4 regions of the Bacillus mexicanus genome follow, and region 2 is predicted to be linked to each of the others. Evidence: predicted binding sites of a transcription regulator. Region 2 holds the regulator's gene; each other region holds the start of a gene.
The links. Region 2 encodes Rex, which represses fermentation and respiration genes when NADH is low (regulators of the CRP and FNR family bind a similar motif). Its sites were predicted from a motif close to TTGTGAAATATTTCACAA; they were not measured.
Positions count from the first base shown of each region.

Region 1: the regulator Rex is predicted to act here: its motif matches at 1,526-1,543, upstream of AAGG74_RS17890 (L-lactate dehydrogenase).
Region 3: the regulator Rex is predicted to act here: its motif matches at 1,392-1,409, upstream of AAGG74_RS19980 (L-lactate dehydrogenase).
Region 4: the regulator Rex is predicted to act here: its motif matches at 1,484-1,501, upstream of AAGG74_RS07565 (helical membrane plugin domain-containing protein).

Region 1 covers NZ_JBCEYV010000003.1:520,536-523,982, forward strand. The annotation lists gene AAGG74_RS17885 (hypothetical protein) at 29-247, opposite strand; gene AAGG74_RS17890 (L-lactate dehydrogenase) at 553-1,506, opposite strand; gene AAGG74_RS17895 (hypothetical protein) at 1,650-2,282, opposite strand; gene AAGG74_RS17900 (hypothetical protein) at 2,455-2,769, opposite strand; gene AAGG74_RS17905 (hypothetical protein) at 2,943-3,275, shown strand.
Region 2 covers NZ_JBCEYV010000005.1:5,690-9,136, forward strand. The annotation lists gene AAGG74_RS21395 (ABC-F family ATP-binding cassette domain-containing protein) at 1-635, opposite strand, end outside; gene moaC (cyclic pyranopterin monophosphate synthase MoaC) at 760-1,272, shown strand; gene AAGG74_RS21405 (redox-sensing transcriptional repressor Rex) at 1,269-1,913, shown strand; gene tatAY (sec-independent protein translocase protein TatAY) at 1,938-2,111, shown strand; gene tatC (twin-arginine translocase subunit TatC) at 2,118-2,885, shown strand; gene AAGG74_RS21420 (YdiK family protein) at 2,920-3,111, opposite strand; gene AAGG74_RS21425 (CPBP family intramembrane glutamic endopeptidase) at 3,108-3,447, opposite strand, start outside.
Region 3 covers NZ_JBCEYV010000004.1:123,629-127,075, reverse strand. The annotation lists gene AAGG74_RS19985 (L-lactate permease) at 1-353, opposite strand, end outside; gene AAGG74_RS19980 (L-lactate dehydrogenase) at 385-1,350, opposite strand; gene amyE (alpha-amylase) at 1,529-3,447, opposite strand, start outside.
Region 4 covers NZ_JBCEYV010000001.1:1,418,928-1,422,374, reverse strand. The annotation lists partial or broken gene AAGG74_RS07575 (DMT family transporter) at 1-574, opposite strand, end outside; gene AAGG74_RS07570 (cupin domain-containing protein) at 707-1,213, shown strand; gene AAGG74_RS07565 (helical membrane plugin domain-containing protein) at 1,596-2,018, shown strand; gene AAGG74_RS07560 (NAD(P)/FAD-dependent oxidoreductase) at 2,058-3,236, shown strand.

The DNA of each region.
Region 1 (3,447 bases), on a different contig from region 2:
ATTCTTTAAGGAATGGATCGAATAATGCTTATTTGTCTGCTGAAATATTGCGAGGATAATTTGCAGGGTAGTTTGCTAAAACCTCTTCAACAAATGGTTTATCGTATGAGCTATCACGTTTAGCAAATCGATGCGAATACTTTAAAGCTAAAACAAGCTCATTAATATCTCCGATTAAACCCGAAATCAATTCGCTATCTTTGTTTTGTTCAGCAAATCTTTGTAATTGTTCAGCAGAAAATCTCATTTTAAACACTCCATTTTCTTATATTATTTTTATGTATCCTTTATATTTTCATCTTATACGATAATATTACGTTTAGATAAAATAAACAAAAAAAACCGCGTTGAAATAAACTGAGCGGCTTTTAGGAATGTTTTTTGATACAGCTAAAATTCAGCAATATATTGAAATTCCTTTATACACGGTTTTAGATAAACAAAGACGCCGGGAATACGAGAATCCTTATTAAGTGGCAAAGAAAATGGCTAAGATCATCTAGAAGAGATTTGAGTTGTTGTGAGAATCGTTTGGCTTAACTACAATGTTTTTTAGGAACTTAATTTCAGAGAATTCAAATTTTGTTTCAACACCTTACAGCTATGAGAGAATTTTTCTTTCTCTTCATCGTTAAGATTTAATTGAATAATCTCCTTTACTCCCTCGCTTGTAAGCACGGCTGGAACACTTGTGAAGATATCTTGGTGGCCGTATTCCCCCTGCAACAGTGTTGACACAGTTCTTACGCTATGTTCATCGTTAAATATAGAACGAACAACCCCTGCTATTGCTGCACCAATCCCATAATAAGTAGACCCCTTTTTCTCAATGATTTCATACGCAGCTTTTCGAACCTGGTTTTCAATGTCATCGAGATTTACTCCCTTAAAGCTTTGTTGATCCTCTTTCATTATTTCTAAAATAGACTTTGTTCCTATTGTGATTGAAGACCAAGGGACAAATTGTGAATCTCCGTGTTCTCCTAACGTAAACCCATTTATACTTCTAGGATCTACGTTGAAAATGTCACTCAAATTGACTTTAAGTCTAGATGAATCCAATGATGTTCCAGTACCAATAACCCGATTTTTCGGCAATCCGGATAACTTCCACACAATATAAGAAATTACATCTGCCGGATTAGAAGCAACCAATAACAAACCATCGAAACCACTATTCATAATATTTGATACAATGACTTTCATAATAATCATATTCGATTCCAATAAGTCTAATCTCGTTTGTCCGGGTTTTTGCGCTGCACCAGCTGTGATGACTACTATATCTGCATCCTTACAATCTTCATATTCTCCAGCTTTAATCTTGACTCGAGAATTCAAAAAATCTGCACAATGGGACAAGTCCAATGCTTCTCCTTTCGCCTTTTCCGCATTTACGTCAATTAACACCAATTCATCACAAATTTCTTTATTTACAATGCTATATGCCGCGCTAGATCCAACAAATCCTGTCCCTATAATGACTGTTTTTCTACTTTTGATCAAAATTTTCACTCCTCATAATTTGTGAATAGTTTCACATAAATTATTAAAAAATTTTTCGTATCTACATATTCTATTGTTTCTTTTTCGAAACTTCCCTTCAAAAACTAAAAAAACACAACCTATAAAGGTTGCGCTTTTTCGAATCAGAGATATAGTTTTTTTCTAAACTTAAGTTGTTGGATATCAAGCAACTTCACATAGTTTTTGGTATTACCCAAGTATGTAACTTTAGATTCTTCAAAGACATTATTATCTAATTGCAACTCTTCACCATTATTTAAAATGGCCCAAACTTTTTTTGCATTCTTTAATTCATTAGACAATACTTCTTTAATTCGATCTAGCATCTGATTCGATGGTTGAACTGTACACTCTGGATTCTTAGATACTTCATTCTTCACAGGCTTAACAGCAACCGGTTGTTTTCTAGAGACAATATGTTGTTCCTTTTTCGGAGAATGAATAATGGTTTTATGAGAAGTTTCATTTTTCTCTGAGAAGTTAATTCGAAAACTAATGAATTGGTTAGCATCTTCGGTGAACAGTGTATTATTTTCCTTTTTGTACACTGCAAATTCACTTTTATGATTATTATCACTTTTTTTATAAAGAGTGAAAACATTATTTTTAGTTTTTCTTTTATAGACAAGCATACTAACTTTCTTCTTCTCTCGATTTTCACCAAGTTTTTTAAGCTTGAGTTTGAAGACTCCTGTTTCATAACCATCATTTAAGAAATTTTTAAATTCAATTTCATTCTCTGCAATTATTGTCATTCAATTATCCCCTTCTGATTTTCTTGGGGACCTCGTCAATTACGAGGCCACCCTCATAATCAACAATTATATTTTATTATTTTACATTTCGATTTTTCAACGTTTTCCAAAATAAATTTCAATAAAAATAAAAAAGGTTTAACACAAATGTGCCAAACCTTTATAGATTTACTCATAGCGCTGATAAAGCTACTACCATTTTGTCTGCTACATTTTCAAATTTAGCAGTCACTTCTTTATAAAACTCTTTGGTTTCAGGATATTTAGTAAATTTATCGACAACCATTCTAGCTAATTCTTTGTAATCAGAAGTTTGAGATTCAGCTTCATATATAAACAAATCTAGCGTAGAATTAAGTCCCAATTCTTTGGCTTTGTTATCAACAAATTTTTCACCCGTTTCACCAATAATATCATTATCAAAATAGAATAGTTCATAAAGTTTTTCTTTCACGTTTTCTTTTTCAATCGTAACCAATGACAACATTACCTTCATCCCTTTTCGTTTATTATTTTTCAATCATTTTATTCAAAAAACGTTTTTGTTGGCGAAAAAATATTTTTTTCTAAAAGAATCGCCTACTTTAGTTGGTACAAAACATTTGGCCAAAAAAATAAAAAAAAAGCTTGCTTTTTACTGATGTAATGGTTGTACTTCATATGGAATTAAAAAAAGAAAAAGGAGCTGTTATTTATGGAAAAAAATTAACTAAAGAGGTAGCTATGGGGTACATATACAGAGGGATGATGCTTACTCCTGATCTACCACCAGAAACTGCTAACGCTGCTATGCGAATACTATGGAATATGCTTCCTGACGTAACCACACAATCTGATGTGTTAACGTTTACTCGCTTCGTATTGTCTAAAATGATTTTTGGCAAAGAGGCGGCTATTTATGTAGAGCAATCAGTGAATGAACTTTTTGATAGTGTAAGTCTTGAAGATGCAGAAGATTATTTTAAAAACTTTGTTTCTTTGTTGGTACGATAACCCGTTCTTATCAGGAATACTCCTCTTTTTTTCAGCTTATATGGGGGGTACTCTTGGGCGTCCTAGAAAAAAGCATAGAAGAACAAAAAAATCCTAGAGGTTGCCGCCCCTAGGATTTTTGTGTCAGTATTATTACTTTTCTGTGATAACTTGCTTCTGAAATTGGAAAAGA
Region 2 (3,447 bases):
ATGGCGCCTGAATAGCCTTGCAAATAATGCTCAAGCCAGGTTAACGTATTAATATCAAGGTGGTTTGTCGGCTCATCAAGAATGAGCAAATCAGGCTGTGTTAACAGAAGTTTACCAAGAGCAAGCCTTGTTTTCTGGCCTCCGCTCAGGCTTTGCACCTGTGTTGAATCGTCAAAATGGCTGAAGCCGAGACCGTGCAGTACTGATCTGACATCCGCTTCATATTGATAGCCGCCTTGATCTTTGAATTCCTGCTGAAGCCGGTCATAGGTTTTCATGATGCTTTCCAATTCATCTGGAGCAGCTGCTGCCATTTTTTCTTCTATAACACGCATTTCCTTTTCCATTGCTTTTAAGTGGTCAAAAACGGTCAACAGTTCTTCTTTTATGGTAAGCTTAGAATCCAAGCCCGTATGTTGGGCAAGGTATCCCATTGTCATATCTTTCGGTTTAATAATTTCGCCCTTTTCATATGAAAGCTGACCTGCGATAATTTTAAGGAGGGTGGATTTCCCCGCGCCATTTCTTCCTACAATGGCGATGCGATCACGATTTCTGACTTCCAGCTTTATATTGTTTAAAATAGTATCAGCACCAAATGATTTGGACAGCTGATTAACTTGTAAGATCATCATATTATTTCACCTCTGCTATAATAAGTTAAGTGTAGCTTATGAATCAGAAGTCAGCAAACAATACATTGTACGAAAAGGCTTAGAGAAGGAAATAGTGTATGATCTTTTTAAGGAGAGTTTGAATATGAATGGATTTTCTCATTTTAATGAACAGGGCAGAGCCCAGATGGTGGACATCAGCGAAAAATCTTCGACTGTCCGTACTGCGGCGGCTGTTTCAAGCGTACATATGAAGAATGAAGTGTACGAGAAAATAAAAAGTCACGATATCGGCAAAGGAGATGTACTGGCTGTCGCACAGGTGGCAGGTATAATGGCCGCAAAGCAAACGTCCAATATCATTCCGATGTGCCATCCGCTTTCACTGAGCGGAGTAGATATATCATTTGACTGGAAAATAAATGAAACTGGAGTTATACTTCATATAAAGGCACAAGTCAAAACAAAAGGGAGTACAGGTGTGGAAATGGAAGCGCTCACTTCTGCATCGGTGTGTGCTCTTACTGTTTACGATATGTGCAAGGCCCTTGATAAAGGCATGGTCATCGGTCCTACTTTCTTGCTGGAGAAGACTGGCGGGAAAAACGGTGACTTTAAAAGAGAACTATCCGAGTATAATGTGGGGGACCAAAAATGAATAAGGATCAATCAAAAATTCCGCAGGCGACGGCAAAACGGCTGCCGCTTTACTATCGCTTTTTAAAGAATCTGCATGCGTCAGGAAAACAGCGTGTATCATCCGCTGAGCTGAGTGATGCCGTAAAGGTTGATTCTGCTACGATTCGCAGGGATTTTTCCTATTTTGGAGCTCTTGGCAAAAAAGGATATGGATATAATGTGGATTATTTGCTGTCTTTTTTCCGAAAAACACTTGATCAGGATGAGATGACAAACGTCATTTTGATTGGTGTCGGGAATCTGGGCACGGCATTTCTTCACTATAATTTCACAAAAAATAATAACACAAAAATTTCTATGGCTTTTGATATCAATGAGAGCAAAATAGGACGTGAGGTAGGCGGTGTGCCTGTCTTTAACCTAAATGACCTTGAACAACACGTAAAAGATGAATCAGTCGCCATTCTTACAGTGCCAGCCATTGCCGCTCAATCGATTACAGACAGATTGGTCGCATTAGGAGTCAAAGGCATCCTTAATTTTACGCCGGCCCGTTTGAATGTGCCGGAACACATTCGAATTCATCATATAGATTTAGCTGTAGAGCTTCAGTCACTGGTTTATTTCTTGAAGCATTATTCAGTTTTAGAGGAAATCTAGTAAAAGGGAAGGAGGAGCCCACATATGCCGATCGGTCCTGGAAGCTTTGCTGTTATCGCAATCGTTGCTCTGATCATCTTCGGTCCCAAAAAGCTGCCTGAATTGGGGAAAGCAGCGGGAGACACACTTCGTGAATTCAAAAATGCGACGAAAGGGTTAACGAGTGATGAAGAGGAAAAAAAGAAAGAAGAACTGTAAGGTAGGATGACACGTATGAAAGTGAATCAAATGTCGCTTCTGGAGCATATTGCTGAGCTTCGAAAACGGCTGCTGGTTGTGGCGCTGGCATTTGTCGTTTTCTTTATCGCAGGATTTTTTGCAGCGAAGCCGATTATTGTTTATCTGCAAAAAACGGATGAAGCGAAGGAGCTTACGCTTAACGCGTTTAATCTGACAGACCCGCTTGTGGTGTTTATGCAATTCGCGTTTATCATTGGGTTTGTCCTGACTTCACCGATTATTCTTTACCAGCTTTGGGCTTTTGTGAGCCCAGGCCTCTATGAGAAAGAGCGCAAAATAACACTCGGCTACATTCCGATCTCTATATTGCTGTTTTTAGCGGGACTATCCTTTTCTTATTATATTTTATTTCCTTTTGTTGTTGATTTTATGAAGCGAATCTCTGAAGACTTGAATGTCAATCAGGTGATTGGAATTAATGAATATTTTCATTTTCTTTTGCAGCTGACGATCCCGTTTGGACTGCTGTTCCAAATGCCGGTTATCCTCATGTTTTTGACTAGGCTTGGCATTGTGACACCGATGCTCTTAGCGAAAATCAGAAAGTACGCGTACTTTGCGCTGCTGGTGATTGCTGCCCTGATTACGCCTCCTGAGCTTTTGTCTCATATGATGGTCACTGTTCCGCTCTTGATTTTATATGAAATCAGCATTTTTATATCGAAGATCGCCTATCGAAAAGCACAGAAAAGCACTGCTGCCGACCAGGACGTATCTTCTGGACAATCATAAAAAATCCATTTCTCATGTGAGAAATGGATTTTCTTTATTTCTGGTTCTTTTTGAGTTTAAATGAAAAAGCGAACATCTTAAAAGAAATGCTGATGTTGTAAGCGGCGAATACCATCAGAAGGATGGAGTAAAATGACCACATGCTGCCTGGCGAGCTTGCGGCAAGATAAGTAAAGATGCACCCTACGGCAAAATAGATCATTCCCCAAACGACCGGGTTTCTCATAAAAATAATCCTCCAATAATCAATTGCATTTGTGCGGTCTGCTGTTCAAGATACTTTTGAACAGGCTCAAGCTGTGTGATGACGACAAATGTATTCATCATCACATGGGCGAAAATCGGCACCCAAATCCGTTTTGTTCTTGCATACAAGAAAGCGAAGGTAAACCCCATTGCTGTATAGAGAAGAAGGTGCTTCAAATCAGCATGCACAATTCCGAAAATAATCGAGCTGAGCAGTCCTGCAAAAAAGAAATTCGTTTTCTCGTACAACGCCCCGAAAATGATTTTTCTGAAGATGATTTCTTCCAATATAGGCCCGATAATTGAAGAAACGACC
Region 3 (3,447 bases), on a different contig from region 2:
AATAATAGCTGTAATCGTTGGTCAGGCGAAATGCCGGCAATGCTTGAACGAATAATGGTAAACTTCCCGGTTTTCACTGCGATTTTATACAGCCACACCGCCATCAAAACGATGTAGCCAATCGGCCACAGCCCGCTCCCGATTCCTAACAGAACAGAAGAAATCGCTTTTTCAACCGGCATTTGAAATGCCAAAACGGAGACGAAGAAACTGACGGCTAGCGTAAGAAATGCTGCAAGAATGCCTTTCATTTTTAAAACAGTTAAAGCCAAGAGAAAAAAAAGAATTGGAGTGAGCGCCACAAGTGCGCTCACATATTCATTTCCAAACGGATTATACAACTGCTCCCACATTGACAATCAGCCCTTTGCTCTATAGTTGCGATTAGTTAACCTGAAGTTCTGCAAAATGAGGTTTTAAAATGTTTTTAAGGACGTCTGCGCTGTGAAGGAACTGTTCTTTTTCTTTCTCATTTAAGTTCAGCTCAGCAATGCCTGCAATACCTCCGCGGTTCACGACAGCCGGAACGCCGATGTACACGTCTTCTGCGCCGTATTGTCCTTCTAAATATGTGCTGACTGTTAAAATGCTGCTCTCATCATGGAGAATGGCTTTTGTAATACGGGCAAGGCTCATCGCAACACCGTAATAAGTCGCGCCTTTTTTCTCAATGATATGGTAAGCTGCATTTTTTACGTCATCTACGATCTGGTCAAGTTCCTCTTGTTTGTACGCTTCGTTTTTCTCAACGAGTTCACTGACCGGCACACCGCCGACATTCGCGTGGCTCCAGACAGGAAGTTCTGTGTCGCCGTGCTCTCCGATAATATGAGCGTGCACATTTTGAGGCGCTACGCCAAAATATTCGCTCAGCATGTAACGGAATCTCGCAGAATCTAATGTTGTGCCGCTTCCGATGACCCGCTCTTTTGGCAGGCCGCTGAATTCCCATGTCGCGTAAGTCAGAATATCAACCGGATTTGTCGCAACTAAGAAAATACCGTCAAACCCGCTCGCCATGACTTCACCGACGATGCCTTTGAAAATCTTTAAGTTCTTTTCTACTAATTCAAGACGTGTCTCACCAGGTTTTTGGTTTGCTCCGGCACAGATGCAGACAATGTCAGCGTCCTTGCAGTCTTCATATGTTCCGTAAGATGTTTTGACCGGCTGCGGCGCAAACGCCTTTCCGTGGTTTAAATCCATCACATCGCCTATTGCTTTTTCTTTATTTAAATCAATGACCACAAGTTCATCTGTGATCGCTTGGTTAATTAACGCAAATGCATAACTGCTTCCAACAAAACCTGCTCCGATTAAAGCTACTTTATTTACATGTTTGTTCATCACTAATCATCCTTCCAAAGTTGTTCTTCTTTGATGCGTTTAGATTGTGAAGTATTTCACATTTATATTGTGCAATACTTCACAAACTTTTGCAAGTGAAAAGTTTTGTCCAATTTATGAACAAAAAAGAAACCACCCTCTATGATGGTTTCTATGGGATGTTTCCTCTGATGGCTTGCTCTCAATGAGGAAGAGAACCAGTTAGACCAGAATCGTTATATAAACCACTTTGCACATAATCAAACCCAGGCTGGTTTAGGCCGGGCACTTGGACGCTGCCATTGTTAAAAATCACTTTGGCATTGTCAGTATCCGTATCCGCAGGCAATGCCAGCTTGTAAACGCCGTCTGTATTTTTAGTCATTGCCTTGCCCGGCCAAGATCCGGTCAATTCTATTGTCCGGCCTCCATCCTGTTTATAGATATAAGCATTGACATGGCTCCAATGATTTGGATTTTGATAACCAATGGCTTGGTCTGCAGACGGGTCTCTTTTGGCAAAGCTGTATTTTTGGGTCTTCGTTACACCCTCACTGTTCGTTCCTTTTAACGTGATAGTGTAAGTTTTGCCAAATGGATCTCCTTCTCCGATCGTTAATTGGTCTCCATCCTTAAATGCAGTCTCTTTCCCATTATTCATTTGATAAACGGCTTTTGTTGTATTCGCATTTGCACGCAGGGTAATCGTAAGCTGATCATTGAAAACATGTGTCACCCCTGTTTTGTGATTCTCAAGAGAGACGTGGGGCGCACTTTCAATATCGTCAGGATATAAAACAGCCACAGACCTTTCATTCATCGTGCCTGTCAGTTTACCGTCCGTTACCTGAAATGAACCGTTCCCAGCTTTATTAGCATACTTGCCGTCAGGTAATTTCGTTGAGGTATTGATGCTGACAGAAGATGAACCTGCATTGGCCAATACAACACCTTGTGAGCCGCGCTGATTCATAAAGATTTGAGTGTTTCCATTCGGATTTGAGAGCTCTTCAGGCTGTCCGGCCATCACGTTGTGAAATATATTGACCGCAGTAATAGCCTGATCTTCAAATAAAGCACTGCCGCGATCGCCTATTTGAGTTTTCCCCGGGAATCTCACGCCATTTCCGCCGCCCTCAGGCCTGGAAAAGAAAAGAGGCGTACTGCCTGAGCGGGAAGCAATCACTGCCCAGCCTAAGCGAATATCATCATCACTCATCCATGTAGACTCTTCTTCATCGTTGGCATACGTATCATGTGATTCCACCCATGTCACTAACTTGTCCGCAGCCACGTCAGATGCATAAGGGGAAATATTCGATACGCTCAGATTACGATTCTTTAAAGCAGACCTTATGGAATGTCCGTAGTTAGATGCTGTCACATGCATATATTTCGCATATGCTTTATCTCTGGAGGCACTATCTTGCAGGATTTCTCCATATTGAAACTTGGCAGATGTATTTATGATATTCGGCCAAAATTGGCTGCCGTAATCACCATCATCCGGAAGCTCAATATGCTTTGCGGCATCATAGCGAAATCCATCTGCTCCGTCATTTAATGCCCTTTCTAAGAAACGTTTCAGATAGGTTTGCACCTCTTTATTCTGAGTATTCCAATCATACAGCCCAAGCAGTGAATTCTGTGTAACATCCCATCGGTCAGACCAATTTTTAATTTGTGTGTTACCATGAGTCCAGTTTGGAATACTCTTAATCTCATTGGAAATCGCGGCATGGTCACTGGTGGTATGATTGATGACTGCGTCAACAATGACCTTTACGCCATATTTTTCAGCAGCGGCACACATGTCTTTAAATTCTTGTTCAGTGCCTAAGTATCGGTTGCCAATTTGATATGATGTCGGCTGATACAGCCAGTACCAGTTCGACATGCTTTTCTTTCCTTGGTTCCCTTCCTTTACTTGGTTAATCGGAGACGTCTGTATAGCTGTATATCCCGCATCATGAATATCCTGCATATTTTGTTTTAACGTATTGAACGACCAATTCCAAGCATGAAGAATGGTACCGCTTTCAACAGACGGCGCTGTCAGCTCATTTGATGTGTTCTGTGTTTCAGCCTTTGCCGCCGCTGGTTCTCCCAGAACAAAATGAA
Region 4 (3,447 bases), on a different contig from region 2:
CAAGCCGGCCGCCGTATTCTTTAAGCATTCTCCGGTTCCCTAGCGGATAGGCAAAAGCCGCAATAACAACCGGCAGCACACTGAAGAGCAGCATCTTCCCAGAAAGAGCTTCAGCATGCTGAAGCTATTAATGCCGCTCCGATCAGAATGACGACGGACGTGCCAAGTGAAACAAGGGGAATCTTTTCCCGAACAAGCTGGGGACCGTCTGACATGTCTTTTTTTATATAGAACAAAGGAGACAAGAGCACACCAGCTACAATGGTAATCTGCCAAGTTCCAGCTACAAGCCAACCTGGACCGTATCCAGCCGCAAATGTGATCGGCGCATAAAAAAGCACGAATCCGGCAAAACTCCATTTGATCCAAAATAACGGCTTTTTCCGCATCTCCTGTAAGAGAGGAGCGAATGTCCCTCTCATGATGACAATCAAACATAAAAACGGCACCATAAAAATAAAGCGCAGCGACGAGCTCCAAAGCCAGCTGCCTCCGGACAACTCCATCGCTCTGTTTAAAATAAAAGTTACAGCAAAAAAGAGCGAAGCAATATTCCGACCACAATGGCTTTCATGATATCCCTCATTCTGGCATTATTTTTTCATACTATACTATTCGATAGCAGGCAGATCAATGGAATCGTGAGAAAAACAGCATGTTTTGCGAACTGCTATGTGTGGAAGACAAAAATAGGGAGGTGGTTTTGATGGGAATAGAGACGCAAACGTACTTTTTTCAGGATGACGGAAGGATTCCGAATCACCCTCATTATCCGCTCATTGTATATCAAGACGCACTCAAGGATACCCGCCAGGCAGAGCAGATCATCAATCGGCACGGCTGGTCAAACAGCTGGTCAGGGAGTGTTTTCCCATATCATCATTATCACAGCAATACGCATGAAGTTTTGATTGCAGTGCAGGGAGAAGCTGTCATTCAGTTTGGGGGAGAAAAAGGAGCCGCTATTTCTCTCAAATCCGGCGACGCAGTCGTGATACCAGCAGGAGTTGGTCATAAAAAGATAAGCGCAAGAGACGATTTTACGGTCATTGGCGCCTATCCGGAAGGCGCTCATTATGATGTGAAAAAAGGAGATTCAGATGAACGGGAGGAAGCGGTGAAACAGATCAGGCAGGTGTCATTACCAATGAAAGATCCGATTACAGGAAGAAGAGAGCCTCTATTGGAAATATGGGCAAAAAGAAGGGGGTAATATTGCTGGATTGTCAATAACTAGTGTTGAAGAAATGTTATGACATGGGCTCCATATAAATTAATTTCATAATCGAAGCAATTCGCGTTCAAATTTTGTTCAAAAAGTGTTATCATATAGAAGGTAATCGAATTGGAGTTTTTTGTGTTTGCTATTTTCAGAGAGAGTAAAGGATTTTTGACTTATTCAAAAGTTTATTTTTGAGATAAAAATAATACTGAATATGGCAAGATGAAAAACTGGGTAGTAAACACTTATTTTTGTAAATGATTGTGCATGAATTCACAATCCTTATTCTTATGCTTTCAAGCGTGAGACCAGGGAGAGGCACTACCCTTTCCAAAAAAATCTGCAAACTGCTTATAGTAAAGGAGAATTGGATATGCCAGAAACAATCGATCAAAAAAATGCGTCTGTCAGCCAAAGCCAGCAAGATCTTGTAGATCAGCTGCTAAAGCCAGAAGTTCAAGAGTCACTGACTGTTTTAGTTGACCAACTTCCAAAGCTGACTGAGTTAGTGAATATTTTAACGAAGTCTTATGATTTCGCTCAGTCTGTAGCAACTGACGAAGTGTTAAAAAGCGACACTGTCGGTGCGATCACTGAAATGCTTGAGCCAGTAAAAGAAACAGCGAAAGAAGTAGCTGCAACTGCAATCGAGGCGAAAGATCGTGCGGATGCCAGCAGCGAAACGATTGGTCTTTTCGGCCTGTTGCGCATGCTGAAAGATCCTCAAGCTCAAAAGCTGTTCCGTTTTGCTAACAGCTACCTTGAAGTTATGAACGAACGCGAAAACCAAAAATAATCTTAGATTCAAATTGATATAAAGGACGGAGGATATACGATGTCAAAACATATTGTCATTTTAGGCGCTGGTTATGGCGGAGTTCTTTCTGCTCTAACAGTTCGCAAACACTATACAAAAGAACAAGCACGCGTGACAGTGGTAAACAAATACCCAACTCACCAAATTATTACAGAATTACACCGTCTTGCAGCAGGCAACGTGTCTGAAAAAGCGGTTGCAATGCCATTAGAAAAACTTTTCAAAGACAAAGACATTGATCTTAAAATCGCGGAAGTAGGCTCTTTCTCTGTTGATAAAAAAGAAGTTGCGCTTGCTGACGGTTCTACATTAACTTATGATGCGCTTGTTGTAGGTCTTGGTTCTGTAACAGCATACTTCGGCATCCCAGGCCTTGAAGAAAACAGCATGGTATTGAAATCTGCTGCCGATGCGAACAAAGTCTTCCAACATGTTGAAGATCGTGTGCGCGAGTACTCTCAAACGAAAAATGAAGCTGATGCAACAATCCTTATCGGCGGAGGCGGCTTAACAGGTGTTGAGCTTGTCGGTGAGCTTGCTGACATCATGCCGAACCTTGCGAAAAAATATGGCGTAGACCATAAAGAAATTAAATTGAAACTGGTTGAAGCAGGTCCGAAAATTCTTCCTGTTCTTCCGGATGATCTTATCGAACGCGCGACTGCAAGCCTTGAAAAACGCGGTGTTGAGTTCTTAACAGGCCTTCCTGTTACAAATGTAGATGGAAACGTGATTGATCTGAAAGACGGATCTAAAGTGATTGCCAACACATTTGTTTGGACTGGCGGCGTACAAGGTAACCCATTAGTTGGTGAATCAGGTCTTGAAGTGAACCGCGGGCGTGCGACAGTAAACGACTTCTTGCAATCTACATCTCATGAAGATGTATTCGTTGCCGGAGACAGCGCAGTTTACTTTGGTGCGGACGGCCGTCCATACCCGCCAACTGCACAAATCGCATGGCAAATGGGTGAGCTGATCGGTTACAACCTATTCGCTTACTTAGAAGGCAAAACACTTGAAACATTCAAACCAGTAAACTCTGGTACACTTGCAAGCCTTGGACGCAAAGACGCGGTTGCTATTATTGGTGCTAATTCTACACCGCTTAAAGGTCTTCCTGCTTCCTTGATGAAAGAAGCAAGTAATGTACGATATTTGACACATATTAAAGGACTTTTCAGCCTAGCTTACTAATCCTTTATGAACTCGGACATTGCAGAAAGCATTCCTTATGGGATGCTTTCCGGCAATGTCTTTTTTTATTTTTGAAAGGAATGTTTTCGCTTGAAAAATAAACTGCAATCACTCTATTACAGTTATGCGGAGGACAGCCGATGGGATTGAAGAGCCATACATGCGTCTGATTGATGATTGGGAGAAAGCCGTGTCGATCGCGATCTGCTAC